DNA from 4 places in the Arthrobacter sp. TMP15 genome. Region 2 is predicted to be linked to each of the others. Evidence: riboswitches for the same ligand, from Rfam matches in the RefSeq annotation. Region 2 holds a riboswitch; each other region holds the start of a gene.
The links. Region 2 has a riboswitch for thiamine pyrophosphate ahead of AAFM46_RS09255 (bifunctional hydroxymethylpyrimidine kinase/phosphomethylpyrimidine kinase). Riboswitches for the same ligand answer to the same signal wherever they lie in the genome.
Positions count from the first base shown of each region.

Region 1: it holds a riboswitch for thiamine pyrophosphate, as region 2 does, so the genes downstream of both, AAFM46_RS02770 (3-oxoacyl-ACP reductase) here and AAFM46_RS09255 (bifunctional hydroxymethylpyrimidine kinase/phosphomethylpyrimidine kinase) in region 2, are expected to answer to the same signal.
Region 3: it holds a riboswitch for thiamine pyrophosphate, as region 2 does, so the genes downstream of both, thiO (glycine oxidase ThiO) here and AAFM46_RS09255 (bifunctional hydroxymethylpyrimidine kinase/phosphomethylpyrimidine kinase) in region 2, are expected to answer to the same signal.
Region 4: it holds a riboswitch for thiamine pyrophosphate, as region 2 does, so the genes downstream of both, AAFM46_RS00740 (ECF transporter S component) here and AAFM46_RS09255 (bifunctional hydroxymethylpyrimidine kinase/phosphomethylpyrimidine kinase) in region 2, are expected to answer to the same signal.

Region 1 covers NZ_CP154262.1:626,322-630,997, reverse strand. The annotation lists gene AAFM46_RS02775 (LLM class flavin-dependent oxidoreductase) at 1-1,130, opposite strand, end outside; gene AAFM46_RS02770 (3-oxoacyl-ACP reductase) at 1,147-1,911, opposite strand; TPP riboswitch at 1,983-2,076, opposite strand; gene nrdI (class Ib ribonucleoside-diphosphate reductase assembly flavoprotein NrdI) at 2,301-2,783, shown strand; gene nrdE (class 1b ribonucleoside-diphosphate reductase subunit alpha) at 2,780-4,676, shown strand, end outside.
Region 2 covers NZ_CP154262.1:2,088,846-2,093,521, reverse strand. The annotation lists gene AAFM46_RS09260 (Rne/Rng family ribonuclease) at 1-1,642, shown strand, start outside; TPP riboswitch at 1,752-1,850, shown strand; gene AAFM46_RS09255 (bifunctional hydroxymethylpyrimidine kinase/phosphomethylpyrimidine kinase) at 1,841-3,379, shown strand; gene rplU (50S ribosomal protein L21) at 3,800-4,108, shown strand; gene rpmA (50S ribosomal protein L27) at 4,168-4,425, shown strand; gene obgE (GTPase ObgE) at 4,571-4,676, shown strand, end outside.
Region 3 covers NZ_CP154262.1:2,846,512-2,851,187, forward strand. The annotation lists gene thiS (sulfur carrier protein ThiS) at 1-234, opposite strand, end outside; gene thiO (glycine oxidase ThiO) at 231-1,481, opposite strand; TPP riboswitch at 1,476-1,602, opposite strand; gene thiE (thiamine phosphate synthase) at 1,617-2,297, shown strand; gene AAFM46_RS12720 (DinB family protein) at 2,388-2,969, opposite strand; gene AAFM46_RS12725 (WHG domain-containing protein) at 3,068-3,760, opposite strand; gene AAFM46_RS12730 (NAD-dependent epimerase/dehydratase family protein) at 3,902-4,676, shown strand, end outside.
Region 4 covers NZ_CP154262.1:166,301-170,976, reverse strand. The annotation lists gene AAFM46_RS00745 (ATP-binding cassette domain-containing protein) at 1-1,413, opposite strand, end outside; gene AAFM46_RS00740 (ECF transporter S component) at 1,416-2,066, opposite strand; TPP riboswitch at 2,113-2,230, opposite strand; gene AAFM46_RS00735 (DUF4235 domain-containing protein) at 2,439-2,699, shown strand; gene mnhG (monovalent cation/H(+) antiporter subunit G) at 2,786-3,148, opposite strand; gene AAFM46_RS00725 (monovalent cation/H+ antiporter complex subunit F) at 3,145-3,420, opposite strand; gene AAFM46_RS00720 (Na+/H+ antiporter subunit E) at 3,420-4,091, opposite strand; gene AAFM46_RS00715 (Na+/H+ antiporter subunit D) at 4,088-4,676, opposite strand, start outside.

The DNA.
Region 1 (4,676 bases), 1.5 Mb from region 2:
TGAATTTCATCGGCAACTTCGGTGGGCGTGCCAATCATGGTGGCATGACCACCTCCGGCTGCCAGGAAGCCCAGTAGTTCCCGCAATGTGGGCTCCTTGGTTTCAATAATTCGTTGCACTGTCAGGTACCGCCCCTGCGGGCCCGTGAACGTCGCCGCTGGCGGCAGCGGAGCCACCGCATCATCAAGCCCATGGGTTCGGTAATCCTGGCCGGTAAACACGTTCAGTTGGGCGATTGCCGCTGGAATATCCAGATAAGCGTCAAGTGCGCGTTTCTTCTCCAGCGCCCCTTCCCGGGTTGGTGCCACATAGGTGACTAGTCCAGGCAGGATTGGAACCACGGTTTGAGAACGATCGGCAACAGCTAGGCGCTCTCGCATATCGGTGGCGAACTCTAGTGCCGAGTCCTTATCCCAAGAAACAGAATAGATAGCCTCGGCAAATCGAGCCGCGAATGCTCGCCCTACTTCCGAGGACCCGGCCTGGAAAAGCACCGGCCTGCCCTGCGGAGGACGCGGAACGTTGAGCGGGCCCTTCACGGAAAAGTATTTGCCCTCATGGTTGATCGGTTGAATCTGCTCCGCATCAATAAAGGTCCCGCTCTCCCTGTCAGCGGGAAGCGCCTCATCCGACCATGAATCCCACAACGTCTGGATTACTTGGACAAACTCATCAGCCCTTTCATAGCGGTCAGCATGGTTTGGCAGTGCCGCCAACCCATGATTTTGGGCTTCAGCATCAAACATGGAGGTGACAATGTTTGCCCCCACTCGCCCACCGCTGATGTGATCCAATGAGGCAAGCATGCGTGCAGCATGGAAGGGTGTATAAAAGCTTGAGGAAACGGTGGTGACCAAGCCAATGTTTTTGGTGGCCCTGGCTATGGCGCTCAGAGCCGTAATGGGCTCCAGAAGCCACGGCACTCCCGCGGTGTAGGTCCGGTTGATGGCGTGCCCGTCCGCGAAGAAAATGGCGTCAAGGCAGCCACTTTCGGCCAGTTGCGCCAGTTCCTCGAAATAGGAAATCTCACCTACCCGCTCGGCACTGGAATTCGGGTGCCGCCAACCCATTGTGTGATGCCCTGCCCCGAAAAGAAAAGCATTGATATGTAATTCTCGTGTGCTGTTCATGAGAACTCCCCCGTCCTTAGTTCATGACCAGTCCGCCGTCGACCACAAGATTTTGCCCCGTCACGGCTCGGGACCACGGTGAGGCGAAGAAGAGTGCGGCATCGGCAAATTCGGCTGGAGTGGTGACTTTACGCAGCGGCGTTCCGCCGGCGATCAAGTCAAAAACCTGCTCTGGCGTGGCTGCGGAGGCGTCAGTGGTGCGCAGCAGCCCACCTGAAACCATGTTGACGCGGATATTTGATGGTCCTAGATCGGCCGCGAACGTCCGGGTCAACGCCAGCAGGGCAGCCTTCGCCGCGGTGTAGTCGTGGTATGGAACCACGGGGTTTTGGAACAGGTTTGTGCCAACGTTAACGATGGCGCCAAACCCAGCTTCCTTCATTCCCGGCACTACTGCCTGGATGGTATTCAGGGCACCTCCCACAACTCCGGCAAATTGTGCCCGAAATTCCTCGTAGCAAATCTCTTCGGCCTTAGAACGGCCGTCGCCGTTGAAAGAAAAGTCCGGCAAAGCGTTGTTGATCGCCGTGGTGATGGGTGTAGCAAAATGTTCGGTTGCCGCAGCGACCATGGCATTCACCTCGCCAGCATTGGTGACATCTGCGCGTAACGCAATCGCTTTTTCTGAACCGAATTCACGGGCTAGTTCCTGCGCGGCGACTTCACTGTTGCGGTAGTTCAGCACCAGGCGGGCGCCTTCACGGGCAAAGGAACGGGCCACGTCGGTGCCGAGTCCGCGCCCAGCGCCGGTAATGAGTACAACTTGGTCTTTGATCAGCATGTGTGCACCTTTCATATGAGTAAAAGGATGCCCAAAAGCACGATTCCCACGCTGCTGCGAGCGCTATGGCCTTTGTTCTGGACCGGCATCCCTTCGCTCGGATTATCGAAATCAGGTTCAACGGGTCTAGCTCTCAGCCGCAATGCGGCACCCCGTGTCGTGTCCAGAACCCAAGCTACCACGGTTGCCAGGGCCCTTACGCACGCCTCACTCGGCCTAATTCTCACACACCTCAAAACGCCACTGGGGCAGACGGAGAGAACAATAATTTCGGTGCGCCTAACTTTTAAGTTCAGATTAATGATACTACTAGATGCAGCGTCTTTTAGAGTTACAGCCACTAGATGTAGTGGTCTTGAGGCGGATCGCTAAAACAGATAGGAACCCTAGTGAGCCAGGACAGAGCCAAGTCGGCGGCTTTTAATCCCCCCAGTCGCAGAGCATCTTCGGATCTTGTGGTGTTCTCAAGCGTCTCTGAAAATACGCTGCGCTTTGTGAAGCGTTTGGACCGTCATTCCGTACGAATACCGCTGCGTCCCAAGCTGGAAGGCCAGATCCAACTCACCCGCCCTTTTGTCATGGTGGTCCCCACCTATGGCGGTGGTGCACGCGAGGGAGCGGTACCCAAACAAGTCATCAATTTCCTCAATGACCCGGTCAATCGGGGTTTCCTGCGAGGGGTTATCACCGCTGGGAACACAAACTTTGGCGAGGACTACTGCTTGGCAGGGTCCGTGATCGCCGGGAAATGCAAGATCCCTGAGCTGTATCGGTTCGAACTGCTGGGCACCGACTATGACGTTGAACGAGTCAATGAGGGCCTCACCCGGTTCTGGGCAGAGGCCGCCACCAAGGAAAAGGATCAACTATGAATTCCACCGTTGTAATAGCCGAAAAACCCTTGCACAAAGGCATTGGAACCCGGAAGGAGCACCACGCACTTAATGCGCAGTTGAACCTTTTCGCACCGGATGGCTCAATCCAACTTGAGAAGGATCAACAGGCCCTGCGCGAATACTTCCGCCAGGACGTCATCCCAAACACTGCCCACTTTGAGAGCCTCGAGGAAAAAATTGCTTTCCTGTTTAAGCATGACTACTACGAGGAAGCGTTCATCAACGCTTATGACTGGTCCTTCGTCAAGGGGGTCTATGCCCAGGCTCAGCAGGCTGATCACCGCTTCGCTTCCTTCTTGGGCGCTTTCAAGTTCTACTCCTCTTACACACTAAAAACCTTCGATGGCAAGAGCTACTTGGAAAACTTTGCCGATCGCGTGGTCGCCACCGCACTCTACTTAGGCGCAGGGGATGAGAAGCTTGCTACAAAATTAGTTGAGGAGATCATCTCCGGCCGATTCCAGCCCGCAACCCCCACGTTCCTGAATGCCGGAAAGAAGCAGCGTGGTGAAATGGTCTCATGTTTTCTCTTGCGTATGGAGGACAACCTTGAATCCATCGGTCGCAGCGTAAACTCCGCGCTGCAGCTCTCCAAACGCGGTGGCGGCGTTGCCTTGCTGATGACGAACCTGCGCGAGTCAGGCGCGCCTATCAAGCAGGTTCAGAATCAGGCCTCAGGGGTGGTTCCGGTTATGAAGATCTTGGAGGATTCATTCTCCTACGCCAACCAGCTTGGAGCCCGGCAGGGAGCAGGAGCTGTCTATCTCCATGCCCACCACCCCGATATTATGGCCTTCCTTGACACCAAGCGGGAAAATGCTGATGAGAAGATCCGCATCAAAACCCTCTCACTTGGGGTGGTCATTCCTGACATCACTTTTGAGCTGGCTCGCGACAATCGCGACATGCACCTATTCAGTCCCTACGATGTTCAGCGCGAATATGGCACGCCCTTATCTGACATCTCCGTTGGTTCCCGCTATGAAGAACTGGTAGCCAACCCCCGCATCCGAAAAACCACCATCAGTGCCCGCGGTTTCTTCAAAACGCTGGCGGAATTGCAGTTTGAATCCGGCTACCCTTACGTACTTTTTGAAGATACTGTCAACCGTGCCAATCCCATCTCCGGATGGATCAACATGTCCAACCTGTGTAGCGAAATTCTGCAAGTCAACACCCCCTCTAGCTACGACGCCGCGATTGGCTACACAGAGGTGGGGCGAGATATCTCCTGCAACCTGGGCTCCTTGAACATAGCTCAAGCAATGGCCTCACCAAACTTCGGCGCAACGATCGAAACGGCAGTGCGCGGACTAACCAGCGTCTCTGACCAATCGGTTCTGGATGCTGTCCCCTCTGCCGCAGCAGGCAACGATGCCAGCCACGCAATTGGTTTGGGGCAGATGAACCTGCACGGCTACCTCGGCTCCCAGCGCATCCACTACGGCAGCGCCGAGGGAGTGGATTTCACCAACATGTATTTCTATACTGTTGCCTATCACGCTCTGCGTGCCTCACATCAGATCGCCGCCCAACGCGGCGTCACATTTGAGGGCTTCGCCACCTCCACGTATGCAGATGGCAGCTACTTCAACAAGTACACCGATCAGGCCTGGGCACCCTCCACTCACCGTGTGCGTCAGCTTTTCGCAGAGGCCCGGATAGAGATTCCTACTCAGGAGCACTGGCGTGCGCTGAAGGCCGCCATCCAGAGGGATGGCATTTACAACGCCTACCTGCAGGCGGTGCCACCCACCGGCTCCATCTCCTACATCAACAACGCCACGGCATCGATCCACCCAATCGCCGCGAAAATTGAAATCCGCAAGGAAGGCAAACTGGGCCGTGTCTACTTCCCCGCGCCGCACA
Region 2 (4,676 bases):
CGTGGAACGTAATCGCCTCAAGCGCGTGCTCAAGGATCACCTGCCCGAAAATGCTGGTGTGATTGTCCGCACCGCGGCCGAGGGTGCCAGTGAAGAAGAGCTAACGAATGACATCAACCGTTTGCGCGCTCAGTGGGCGGGCATCAATGAGCGGGCGTCTTCGCATAAGACGCTCGCCCCGGAGATGCTGTACGGCGAACCTGACCTGACGATCAAGGTTGTCCGTGACGTCTTTAATGAAGACTTCACCAAACTAATTGTCTCGGGCGAGGACGCCTGGGACACCATCGAGGCATATGTGACCTATGTTGCCCCGGATCTGCTTGACCGTTTGGAGAAGTGGAACAAGCCCGAAGATATCTTTGCCGCGCACCGCATCGATGAGCAGATCAACAAGGCGCTGGAACGCAAGGTCTTCCTGCCCTCGGGAGGTTCGTTGGTGATCGACCGCACCGAAGCTATGACAGTGGTCGATGTCAACACCGGTAAGTTCACCGGCTCCGGCGGAAACTTGGAAGAAACAGTGACCAAGAACAACTTGGAGGCTGCCGAGGAAGTAGTTCGTCAGCTGCGCCTGCGTGACATTGGCGGGATCATTGTCATTGACTTCATCGATATGGTGCTTGAATCCAACCGGGATCTGGTGCTGCGCCGCCTGGTTGAATGCCTGGGACGCGACCGCACCAAGCATCAAGTTGCCGAGGTGACCTCACTTGGATTGGTTCAGATGACCCGCAAGCGTATGGGTACAGGCCTCCTTGAGGTCTTTGGCGAGCAGTGCCCAACCTGCGTGGGTCGCGGCATGGTCACGCACGAGATTCCAGTGGAGCATCGCCGTACGCATAGTCCTGCTGTGGAGGTTGCGCAGACCCATGCCAGCAAACCGGAGCATCGCGAGAACGAGCGCACGGCCAATAGGTCTACCCGCAGCGAACGTAAACGCAACCGCAACCGCGGGCAACAGGCTGAGTCGCAGCACCCGGAAAGCACTCCTGTGCAGTCACCCGATGAGGTTACCGAAGCAGAGAAAGTCCAGAAAGCCCACGCTGCCCGTACTGCTTTGGCGAACATTGCGGCAGCTGCGGCTGCTTCACATCATGAGCACGACGGGGACGAGTCACACCGTGGCGCTGCGGCCGTAGCAACAGCAATTGCGCAGAGCGCCACAAGCTCTGGCGGCAACGTAGGTGTCAAAGGCGACGTAAAAGCAGAAGGTTCAGAAACCTCCGACGGCGCAACTCTCACGTTGGGTGGGGAAGCCATTGAACTCCCTCGTGGGCATCGTAGTGAAAGCAGCGCAAACGTACAGGCAGGCAATGCTGACCATGCGGCGGCGCTGGCGGATCTGGCACAAGCTCTAGACCAGCTGGTGGCTCCCGGCCAGGACCAGCATCATGAGACGGTGGCGGACTCCAACGGTGGTAACCGTTCGCGTGCACGTCGGGGACGCCGCAACCGCAGTGCACGTAGCGCTCAAGGTGGTGCCGACATGGTGGTTGAAACTTCTCATTACGCTCCTGCAGGTCAGGGTTCCGCTCCGCATCTGAGTACCGCGGCAGCTATTCCGGCACCTGCAACGACTGTAACCAAAAGTAGCGAACCGATCATTCTCGGTGTGGGAGTGCCCGCTTCAGAGCTCTGATGCTGACACTGCCGGCCCGGAACCTGCGTTAAAATGTGCGTGCAGAACGCAGTTTTTGACATTGGCTCTGGGCCGGTTTTCTTTAAGCGTCACGGCTGGGGCTAGGGTGGAGATCGACACGGGGTGCCATGCCATCAGGGCTGGCTGAGAGAATACCCGTTGAACCTGCCCGGTTAGAACCGGCGAAGGGATGTCCCATTGAGTACCTACGCAACAGTTTCTTCCACTTCTGAAACTGGGCAACGCACCACCGTGCCCGCAACTGTGAAGCACCCCCGGATCCTGAGTGTTGCAGGTTCTGATTCATCGGGCGGTGCCGGTATCCAGGCTGACATTAAATCTATTTCAGCCCACGGTGGATATGCAATGACTGCCATTACGGCATTAACTGCGCAGAATACGCGGGGAGTACAAGACATCCATACTCCACCGGCAACTTTCCTCACAGCCCAACTGGACGCTGTAGCTTCCGACGTCACCATAGATGCCGTGAAGATCGGCATGCTTGGCACTGAAGAAGTCATCAACGCGGTGAGAGAGTGGCTGGCGCGGACCCGGCCCGCCGTGGTTGTACTGGACCCGGTCATGGTGGCTACTAGCGGAGACATGCTTGTGGCCCCGGCCGCCCGTGAAGCTTTACTGGAACTCATTAAAAGTTCGCACCTAGTGACTCCGAATCTCCCAGAGCTAGGGGTTCTCCTTGACCAACCGGAAGCTGCAAGCTGGCAGGCCGCCGTTCAGCAGGGTAAGGAGCTGGCCGCGACTCATGAGGTCTTGGTGCTCGTGAAGGGCGGGCACTTGGCGGGGGAGCTGTGCCCCGACGCACTGGTTCACCCTGACGGTGTGGTCAATGAGTTCATTGGCGCTCGGATAGATACCGTGAATACTCACGGAACCGGGTGCTCATTGTCGGCGGCAGTGGCTACTTTGCAGGCTCAAACTGGTGATTGGATTGCCAGCGTCCAGCAAGCCAAGGAGTGGCTGGGTAGGGCCCTTGAGACATCCGAGGTGCTAGAGGTTGGCTCCGGTGCAGGCCCCGTCAACCACCTGCACGCACTGTGGGAGAACGCAGCGCCTGGAGCCGGGCAATTCAGTGCAGCATTGTGGGCGCACATCGAACCCCAACGACAAGCAATTTTCGCTCTTGAGTTCATTAAGGAATTAGCCGCCGGTACGTTACAACGCAACCACTTTGCCTATTACCTGGTTCAGGATGCGCTGTACCTGAGCGCATACTCGCGTGTCCTTGCCCGTGCCAGTTCCTTGGCCCCAACCGAAATGGAGCAGAAGTTCTGGGCGGCAGGGGCACAGAATTGTCTTGAAGTTGAATTGCAGCTGCACCGCAACTGGCTCAATGGGCAGCCCGCAAATCCGCAACAGGGCCCGGTGACAAAGCACTACGTGGACCATTTGCAAGGTGTTGGATTCTCCGGCAGCTATGCGGAAGTGGTTGCCGCAGTTCTTCCGTGTTACTGGCTGTACGCAGAAGTGGGGCGTGTGCTGCATGCCGATTACCTATCCTTTTCGGGCGAACATCCCTATGGCACGTGGCTGGCGACATACGCCGACGACGACTTTGCTCAGGCAGCGGCCACAGCCGTGAGCATCATGGATACGGCCGCGCGCAGGGGATCGGCCCTGGAAAGAGAACGTATGCGGGCCGCCTTTGCGCATTCTGTACAGTACGAGGTGGATTTTTTTGCGGCACCGCATCAACACGTTCCAAGCGAGATCTAGGCACACTTGTCTGCAAAGGTGATCAACGCCACTGGTGATTGCCTAAGAAAACGGCGCGTCACGGTCCTAAATGAAGAAAAACGGTGGCAACCACGCTAAAGTTGGTGAGTACGGTTTCAGGAACCCCGGAAATTGTCAGTCAAAACAATGTTTTGGCAGACGCGCTTCGGAAGCTCGAAACCAGTCTCATTTGCTCCCGGAGCCAGAATTAGCGTATTCTTGATCTTCGGTGCTTACGCCAACACCTAGGGCAACCACTCCATGGCAGAACTCCATTGAGGTCCACGGCGTTGAGGCACATAGTATGCACCCCGCGTTTGTTCTTTTCTAGAACTGCGGCGCATGCGGTTGGCAGCGATCAAATACGATCCCTGCCGGCATAAAAATTTGTAATAAACGTCGAGAGAAGTGAGTTCCCCAGTGGTGTACGCGATTGTCCGCGCAGGCGGCCGTCAAGAAAAGGTTTCCGTTGGAGACCACGTGACCATGAACCGCGTCCCCGGTGGAGTTGGCAGCACACTTGAGCTGCCCGCTTTGCTCTTGGTTGATGGTGAGAAAATCACCACAGCCGCGAAGGACCTGGCTAGTGTAAAGGTTACGGCTGAGAAGTTGGAGGATCTTCGCGGGCCGAAGATCGTCATTCAGAAGTTCAAAAACAAGACCGGTTACAAGAAGCGTCAGGGCCACCGTCAGGAACTGTCCAAGGTCAAGATCACCTCAATCGCTTAATAAGCGTTTTGAAGTTCGATCCACTTAGAATCTTTTAGTCAAAAGGCAGGCATTTTCAAATGGCACATAAAAAGGGTGCGAGTTCCACTCGCAACGGTCGTGATTCAAACGCCCAGTACCTCGGCGTAAAGCGCTTCGGCGGTCAAGTTGTCAAGGCAGGCGAAATTATTGTTCGCCAGCGCGGCACACACTTCCACCCCGGTGAGGGTGTTGGTCGTGGCAAGGATGACACATTGTTTGCATTGGATGCAGGCGCAGTCGAGTTCGGTCAGCGTCGCGGACGCCGCGTCGTAAACATCGTCGCTGCTGCACTCTAATACCAAAGCTTTTCCAGTGGAGCGGGCCGCATGGCTCGCTCCACTGGCTTTTAACACAGTAATACCCACCGGCCGGCATCAGGCCCTAGCCCATTACAGGACTAGAATGAGTGCGCAATAGCAAGATCTATTCAAGGAGATTTTAGTGGCCAGCTTTGTTGACCGGGTTGTTCTGCATGTATCCGGCGGGACTGGCGGCCATGGCTGCGTGTCGGTTCACCGGGAAAAGTTTAAGCCTTTGGGCGGGCCCG
Region 3 (4,676 bases), 760 kb from region 2:
GCCCTGCACAGCTGCAACAATTTCAAACTCGTCGTTGACTTCAACTGCTGTGGCAGCCCACTGACTGCGTGGCACAATTCCGGCGTTCCGGGCTACAGCAACACCCAGCCGTCCGCCGTCGGCCGCTTGCCCAGAGGGCAGCAATACTTTCCCTGTTATAACTGACACAAGATCCGCCACAGTGGTTCCAACCGTGTAAGGCTGCGCAGTGCCGTTGATATTAATGGTGGTCATGGTGACTCCTTAGAAGGTGTGCCCGCAGGACGGGAGTGCTGCAGTGCAGGTGAATAACGGTCTGGGCGGAACTGTTCCCACGCCAGATCTGTGATGTTGCCCAGCAATTGTCGGGTGATGTGGGCCGCTATGGGCGTCAGCAGGACTCCGTGCCGGAAGAAGCCTGTGGCGATGATGAGCCCGGGAATGTCCCTGCCATTGCCGTCACCAACTCGTCCCAACAGCGGCGCATTGTCCGGGGTGCCGGGGCGGGCGCGGGCACTCATTTCAAGTAATTCCAGTTCGGCCACGGCAGGTAAGAGCACTTGGGCGTCACGGAGGAGCTGGTGAACTCCGCCCGCACTGACACCGGCGGATCCGTCTTCACGGCTACTGGCGCCAATGACAACGCTCCCATCGGCCCGCGGCACTATATAGACGGGCAGCCCACGAACCAGTCCGCGGATAGTTGCGGTGGTCAGCGGATGAAGATGTTTGGGAACCCGAAGGCGCAGGATGTCTCCGTATACGGGACGGACAGGCAGCTTGAGGCCCTCCGGCAGCTCGTGAAGTTCCGGAGCGCCCAACCCATTGGCCACAATGACCTCGTTGGCATGAACAACACGGCCGTCCGCCAGTTTTACCCCTGTCACGGGCGAGTGCGAGTTACTGGGATCTTTGTGTAGCAAAGCCGTAGCGGACTGGTCAATGAATGTCTGCTCTGCACTGTTTCGGCCGGCCGCCACGGCGGCTTTCACCAGTTGCACTCGTAGTGTTGCAGCCAAGGCTCGCGGATCCACCTGATGATCGGCTTCTACTTTGTAGGCGCAAGAAATATGTGGCCCCACCATTGGTTCAAGAACGCGAGCTTCACGGATGCTCAGCTGAGATACCTCCAAACCATGACGGGTTTGGACCTCGCGGAGGTCGGCCAGCGCCTTGCGGTCAGCTGGGTCTGCGCCCAGTACCAGTGTTGGAGACGTGTTGAAGCCTGTATGGCCAGATTCGGGAATGGCGGCCATAAATGCTGGCCAGCGTGCAGCCGAGGCTAGTGTGAGTTCCAGCAGGTCATCTTCTTGATAGTGCAGTTCGCTCACGGGAGCCAACATTCCGGCGGCCGCAAAAGTGGCTCCGGTGGCGGGTGCCGGGTCAATAATGCTCACAGAATGCCCGGCTTTCTGGGCTTCCCACGCAATGCCCAGTCCAATAATGCCGCCACCAATGACAGCCACGTCGGTGCTCAGAATCTGGGCTTCAAAAGTTGCCACTACGCTCTCCTTCCCTACGCCGGCATGATCCGGATCAGGTTCCACGCCCGCACGGGACGTATTTCGGTCGGCACATTTCGGCGCCCTCTCAACCAGCTTCACTGGCTCCCGCGGTACTGCACTAGTCTATGAGACATGAGCAGATTATCGGTCATCCATGACAGCACAGCGAAAACCCCCGCCACTTCCTTCAAGGACGCCAGACTCTATTTGTGCACCGATGCGCGGGAAAAACAGGGCGACTTTGCCGATTTCCTGAAGGCTGCCTTCGCCGGCGGAGTGGACATCATTCAGTTGCGCGACAAGTCCATCGAGGCCGCTCAGGAACTGGAGTTGCTAACAGTTTTGCGTTCTGTGGCGCAGGAGTGCGGCAAACTGTGGGCCGTGAACGATCGTGCCGATATTGCCATGCTCAGCGGTGCCCCCGTTTTCCATGTGGGCCAGCAGGATCTGCCGTTGCCAGCCGCGCGTTCACTCGTGGGATCAGGTGTTTCCCTGGGGCTTTCCAGCCATGACACCAAGCAAGTGTCCGCAGCTGCTGCCGACCCGAACGCCGATTACTTTTGCGTGGGACCGCTATGGGCCACCCCCACCAAACCGGGCCGTGCCGCCGTGGGACTTTCCTTGCTTGAGCACGCCGCATCCCTGCACACCACCAAGCCTTGGTTTGCCATAGGCGGGGTGGATCTAAGCAACGTTGATCAGGTGGTGGACGCTGGCGCGTCTCGCATTGTTGTGGTCCGGGCCATTACTGACGCCCAAGATCCGACGGCGGCTGCCGCAGAACTGCTCTCCCGGCTACCCGCACTGGGGTAACTTTCACAACGCCGCGCAGCCACGCTCGTTGCTGATGGACCTCCTGCGAAGAGACCTCATGCCAAGAGTGATCCTGCCAAGGGGCCCGGTCTAGTTGAGCCGGTGGCGGCTGGCAACAGCCTCCAATTCCGCTCGATAAGCAGACCATTCTTCCGCCGTACGAGTTGAGGTGTTTCGATCCAGCGGCCCATTACCCGTTGCCCCGTCAATGAGCTCGCGCAGGATATCCGCGTGGCCGGCGTGCCGGGCGGTTTCAACGCACACATGGACCATGATCCGGCTCAGTATCACCTGCCGACTCGCAGGATCCCACCAGGGCACCTCACCCACGGTGTCCAGCGTCAGCAATTCGATGGTCCTGTCGCTGTGCAACGCGGAGAATTCATGCAGTTCAAGAATGTCCGCGCGGCTCTCGTCGGGTCCGGCCCACAGATCGCTGTCCTGGGGTGCACCGGCTGCTAGCCATGGCATTTCTCTATTGCTGGGACGGTCAAAAACCACGCCTAAATATCCCAACTGGACACTGGCCACGTGTTTGAGAAGGCCTAAGAGATTTGTTCCTGTGGGCGTCATCGGCCGGCGGACGTCATAGTCGCTGAGTCCCTCAAGCTTTGCCAGCAGGTTTGCCCGCTGACTTCGCAGGTACTTCAGGAGATCATCTTTTTCATTCATGGTGCCCACTTTTTGCTCATCATCGCGCCGGAGTATCGCTGCATGGTGGCATGACCGCAGCGCTGGCCAGCCAGGTGGCACTGTCGGTGGCTAGGACGCTACCGCAAGCCAACCAATTCTTCCAGCAACTTCATATGCGACTCGAAAAGAGCTATTGGATCGCTAAACGTCGATGTTCCATACTGGCCAAACACTTCAAAGTTCACAGCTCCAAAAACGGATACCCACACCAATGCACCCGAAGCAAAAACATGGTCTGGGACGCTCATTTCCATGTCCGCCCTGATTAGCTCGAAATCAGCAGCCAGCGGTGGACTTCCTTCCTTGACAGGAGCCGTCAGAGCCTTGGATTCGTAGGCACGTTGCAGAATCTGTATGAGCAAAACCACAACCCGCGTGCCTGGTTGGGTCGTTTGTTCCGCCGGGGCGTCGTAACCTGGCACAGGTGAACCAAAAAGTAGTCCATAGCGCGCCGGCTCAGCCAAAGCCCATTGCCGAATAGCTCCACCCCACGCTCGGAATTGCTCTGAGAAATCATTTTGGGGTACCGCGCCAACTGCTGCATCCACAGCGTCACCCAGTGCGTTGTAGCCATCCACCACCAAGAGAGTCAGCAGCTCATCCCGGCTCTTTACATACCGGTAAACAGCAGAAGAAACTACACCTAGGTCACGCGCCACGGCCCGGAGTGAGAGCCCAGCGGCGCCGTGCAATTCAAGATGATGGCGCCCAATGGTGAGGATTTCCGACATGGTTTGCGTTCGCGCCCGTTCCCGCGGTGTTTGGCTCATAGCTCTATTCTCAGACTATTCGAGACCACCGTCAACTTAAGTGAGCACTGCTCTTGACAATTTCAACCCGTAGGCTTGATAGTTAAAGCGAGAGCACCGCTCTTTACTGAAAAGATGAAAGATTACCTGAATTGAGACCTCATGGAAAACGTTAAAATTGTCACTGGGGCAGGACCCGTTGGCGCCACCGTGGCCCTGCAACTTGCCAGTGCCGGCCATAGCGTGCGGTTACTGACCCGTTCAGGCTCGGGCCCGGAACACCCCTTGATAGAGCGTCGCCGGGTTGACGTTAGCGAACCCGCACAATTGCACACCGCGATGGTGGATGCTGACACCGTCTTCCATTGCATTCATGGCTCAAAGTACAGGGCAGATACCTGGCGCAAGGAGTTGCCGGGCGCGGAACGCACGGTCCTTGCCGTGGCGGGAGAGTCGGGTGCGCTCGTGGTTTTCCCGGAAAGCCTCTACGCCTATGACACCCCGGAAAAAGTTATGACCGAGACCAGCTCGCGCACGGCAAGCGGAGGCAAGCGCGGGGTCCGCACAGAGCTGCTGGCCGCTCGAGCCGCCTCGAAAACTCCCACAGTGAGCGTGGTGGCCTCCGATTTTTTTGGTCCGCTGGTACGCGGGGCCCATGCTGGCGAGCGTATGGTTCATCGCATCCTGACAGGCAAGCCCCTACAGCTCCTAGGCAGCAGCACCATCCCGCACTCATTCACGTATGTCCCGGATCTGGCCGCAGCAATGGTTCGCGCGGCATCACTGCCGGCAACGTGGAACACAGTGCTGCATGCACCCAGCAACAAGGCCATCTCTCAGCGTGAGCTTGCCTCGGCTTTTGCCGCTGCCGCCGGAGTCGAGCTCCCTAAAGTGAGATCCCTCCCGGGGTGGGCGGTTTCCATGGCAGGCATTTTCT
Region 4 (4,676 bases), 1.7 Mb from region 2:
TTCGCGCAGCAACGATGCCAGCTCCGCCCACGTGTTGGCATCCTGACCAAAAGTGGGCTCATCCAGCACCAGGACTTGCGGACTGGCCGCCAGAACCGTCGCCACGGACAGTCGCCGTTTCTCGCCTCCAGAAAGAGTAAACGGATTCGCCTCCGCTAGATGCTCTAACCGCAGCCGCACCAATAACTCGTCCACGGAATCTCCACCACGGCCCAGTAGTTTCGGGGCAAAAAGCAGCTCGTCCCGGACGCTGCCGGTAACGAACTGGTGCTCTGGTTCCTGAAAAACGGTGCCAATCCTGCTAATCAGTTCCTTGCCCCGCCACTTCACTGGGGATATTCCGGCCCCTCGTGCCAGCTCAGGTAAGGCTGTTAGCTCGCCACCAACAGCCGGCAGCAGTCCCGCCAACGTCAGTGCCAGAGTAGATTTTCCCGAACCGTTGGGTCCTGTCACGCTCAGGGCTTCCCCTGCCCGCACCAGCACGGATGGCACCACAGCGGCCGGCACCACAGGATGTTTGCGTCGACTTTTGGTGCGGGAGACAGCCAAATTGTGCGCTTCAAGGAGAAGTGGGGAGCCGCCGTCGTCCAGGGAATGCTGGAACTGCGGACGCGTGCGCGGCCGAACCGCTGGGATATGCCCAGGTACCCAAATCCCTGCACCGGCCAAGAGCTCCTTACTTTGCGCAAGAACCGTGGCGGGCGGGCCGTCAAAAAGGACGCCGCCAGGTTCACCGAGCCGTGTTGGGGCCAGCACCACGATCCGATCCACAACATCCAACCAGACCGACACCCGGTGCTCCACAACCACTAAGGTTGCCCCGGTTTCAGCCAAACTACGACTAACGGCGTCGCGCACCTCCACAACTCCCGCGGGATCCAAATTGGCTGTGGGCTCATCAAGTAACAACAAACCGGGGCGCATAGCCAGCATTCCGGCCAACCCCAGGCGCTGCTTTTGCCCACCGGAGAGGGCGGAACTGGAATGATCCAACGGTAGATCAAGACCAACAGATTCCAGCGCTGCATTGACCCGGCGCCAGATTTCATCCCGTGGGACTGCCAAGTTTTCCGCTCCAAAGGCAACGTCGTCACCAATACGCGAAAGGACCACCTGCGCATCCGGGTCCTGCTGCATGAGCCCTGCCCGGCCGCGGGATTCCACTGCGGGACGGCCATCTATGAGCAGTTCACCGATCTCATTCGCGTCCTCGTTCTCTCCCAGGACACCAGCCAAGGCGTGCAGCAAAGTGGACTTTCCGGCCCCGGAAGGCCCCAACAGCAGGACCCGCTCACCCGGCTCGATCACCAGATCCAGTCCGTGCACGGCCCGGGCAGCGCGGCCGGAATGCTGCCAACCCCAGCCCTTGGCATTCACTCGCGCCGGTGCTCCGCGGTTCTGCACACCAGCCATGACTAAACCGCTCGCTCTGTGGCAGCGCCCCGGGATGGCAGATTCGCCAGCGCACCCGTGCGGGCTAGTCCGCGCACAGCCAGCCACGGCACCAGTCCGGCAATGAGCGCACCGGAGATCATGGAGAACAGAACGTAGACCAGCTTCCATTCAATTGCCCAGGCGACGTTATAAATAAAGGCTCCATTGACGCCCATGGCCAACCCAGCCAGCACCCCTGCCAATGCTGCTACGGGGAGGTTGAACTTGCGGTAGCGGAACAGTGCAAAGCCCAACTCGGCACCCAGGCCCTGGACCAGTCCGGAGATCAGTACAGTGAATCCAAAGTGTGTGCCCAGCAAACCCTCAACGGCTGCGGCAATGAGTTCGCAATACAAGGCGGCGCCCGGTTTGCGGATCACAAGCCCACCCAGGATGCCAGCGATCAACCAGCCGCCGCCGTACAGGGCCCCGGCGGGTGGAAAGGCAATCGAGAGTGCGCTGATCAACCCGTAGCCGGCGGACCAGAGCCAGAAAATAACACCCACGGCCACGCCCAGCACTGAGAGGACAACAATATCCACTACACGCCACGTGCTCTTTTTGGCTGGTGCAGCGTTGTTAGGTGTGTTTTGATTTTGCCTGGCGTTTTCGCCCGCTAATGACTTGCTCATGTTTCCTCCTTTTCAGGAGGGGCGGTTGCGGCGGTATTTCCGCGCAGCCGAAGAGAACTCGACTTCCTTCGCCGGTACTAGCCGGGGCAGGTTCGAGGGTCTGCGGCGAACCGCACTCTCAGCGTCGATACCCGGGTCGGGTAGACGCTCCCCTGTCGTGTTTGAATTGCGGCTTCATCATACCTCGCTCATGTAGAGAGGGACAATGCGTGAACCACGATGAAGTCACACGGCAGAAGCTCTGCGCATCGTAGTTGTGCGAACACGGATTTGCACAAACATGCAGAGGGCCCCTGTGGAGGGAAGGGAGCGGCTAGGCTAACATTAAGGTTTTGCCCGCCACGGGGCCCGAAAAGACTAAAGGAGTCCTTCATGAACATCGTCTTCAAATTGCTTGGAACCGGAGTGAGCCTGGGTGCCGGGTTTTTGGCCAGCAAACTCGTTGATAAGGCTTGGGAAAAGAGCACGGGCAATAAGCCGCCCAAGGACGGAGCTGATCTAGAGAATAGTCTCCGTTCAGCGCTGACGTTTGCGCTGGTTTCTTCGGTTGTTGCAGCCATAATCCAGACACTGGCCAGCCGGACCACTCAAAAAGCGATAGCACGGTTCAACAAACACCCAGAAGAGGTCTAGGCGCCCGCGGCTCTCACCCCACGACCGCGAGTTGCCACTTGTGGTGTCCAAAACGCAATTGTGGACACCACAAGTGGCAACTCGCGTTAGTTGGGTGAGGCGTCCTCGATCACGGCAGCCACAACCTCATCGAGTTCATCAACGCTGAGCAGTTCCGGACGTCGATGCTTGGTACGGTATCCGGCGCGTCCCACCATGTGCGCTGATACCGGAACGGTAAGAAGTTGAAAGAGCCACGCGACAAGCAGGATCGGCGCCAGCACCCATAAACGCAGTTGCAATCCCATGGCTGCAAGCATCAACAATAAACCTAAAACCTGTGGTTTCGTGGCAGCGTGCATGCGGCTCATCAGATCCGGGAATCTCAAGAGCCCGATGGCCGCTGCCAGACTCATGAGAGCACCAAGGAGCAGGCAGATGGCCGTGAGCACATCTAGAAAAGTGTTCATGCATCCTCCTTTTTATGTCCCACGAATCGAGCCACAGTAACTGACCCTAAGAAGCCGATCACTGTTAGCACCACCAAGAGTGCCAGGTTGTCCATGTGCTTGTTCACAGCCATTTCCGTAGCCAGCGCAGCTCCAAAAATGGCCAGTAGAACATCTGCGGCAATGACCCTATCAAGCAGAGACGGCCCCTTGGCAATACGGTAGATAGTCCCAGCGCCAGCCAATGAGAGCACCACAGCGACGATTATTGCAATAATTTCCAGGACCGTCATTATCCCTCACCTTCACGTTTTTTCGTAGCCGTTGTGGCCTCTCGTCCGTGGGAATGAGCTTCGGCATCGGAGTGATTCGCTAGTGCCCGGACGCGATCCGCGTGCGTAAGCATTAACTCCCCTGCCTTCTCCGATTTCAAGGCCGCGAGTTCAGCTTGGGTCCCCATGACACGGATTAGCCGGGCCTCGATATCCTGAATACCTGCACGGACCTGTTCAACACTTTCCGCCGTTGGTGCGTTCATCGCATGAACATAAAGCGTCGCCGAACCTCTATTCACCTCAACCACCAGTGAACCCGGAATCAGCGACAACACGTGCCCTACTGCCGTCATGAGCAGGTCCGAGGGGCTGCGCAAAGGCACCGCAATGACCGCATTGCGTATGCGTGGGCCCTTCATAACGGCCCAATACAGGACCTGAAAGCTGGCAATGGTGACCTGCTTGAGGAACCACAGCAAGAAAGTCACTGCACGCAGGACATTGAATCGGCCGCTCAATTCAATGGGTGGGAGATAGAACGCTTGGAAAACGACGAGCGATATCAGCGCACCAAAAAGAAGGTTCCCCGCACTGAAATCCTGCCACAGAGCACCCCACACCAGTACTAGCCAGATCAGCAGCGGCAGTTTTTGCACAAGATTCCACTTCGGAGTCTTAGAGAGGTTCATCGCGTTCCCGCCCCTAGACCCAGCACAGCTTCAATATAGGGAGTGCGTTCAAGCATGCCTGTGGCTGCTGTCTGGCACAACTCAAAGAGCGGTCCCGCAAAGACTGTCATGGCCACCCCAAGAACTACCAAGCCCATCGTGGAATACACCATTGCACTGGGCAGGATCGGAATCTCATTGTCTCCGGCAAAACGCCCCTTGGTGGCATCAACATGTTTACTGGTGCGAAGTGCCCGCATACTTGGCGTACCCGAAGCGTCGGGGGCAGTTGCCAGCAGCACTGGATCCGGGTCCTGTGCATCTGCGGTACTACGCCAAAATACACGGTTCCACACTCTGGCCATGACTAGCAGTGTGAGCAAACTGGCCACCACTGCGCCCACCACAAGGGCGTAAGCGAGCGGCGTACCGTCAGCCACACCTGCCTGCAGCAAGCCCAGTTTGCCCAGGAATCCGGAGAACGGCGGGATTCCGGCCAGGTTCATGGCGGGGACAAAGTACAGCACCGCCAGTATGGGAGAGAGCTTCGCCAGACCCCCCAGACGCGCAATCGAGGAGGTCCCGCCACGCCGTTCGATCAGCCCC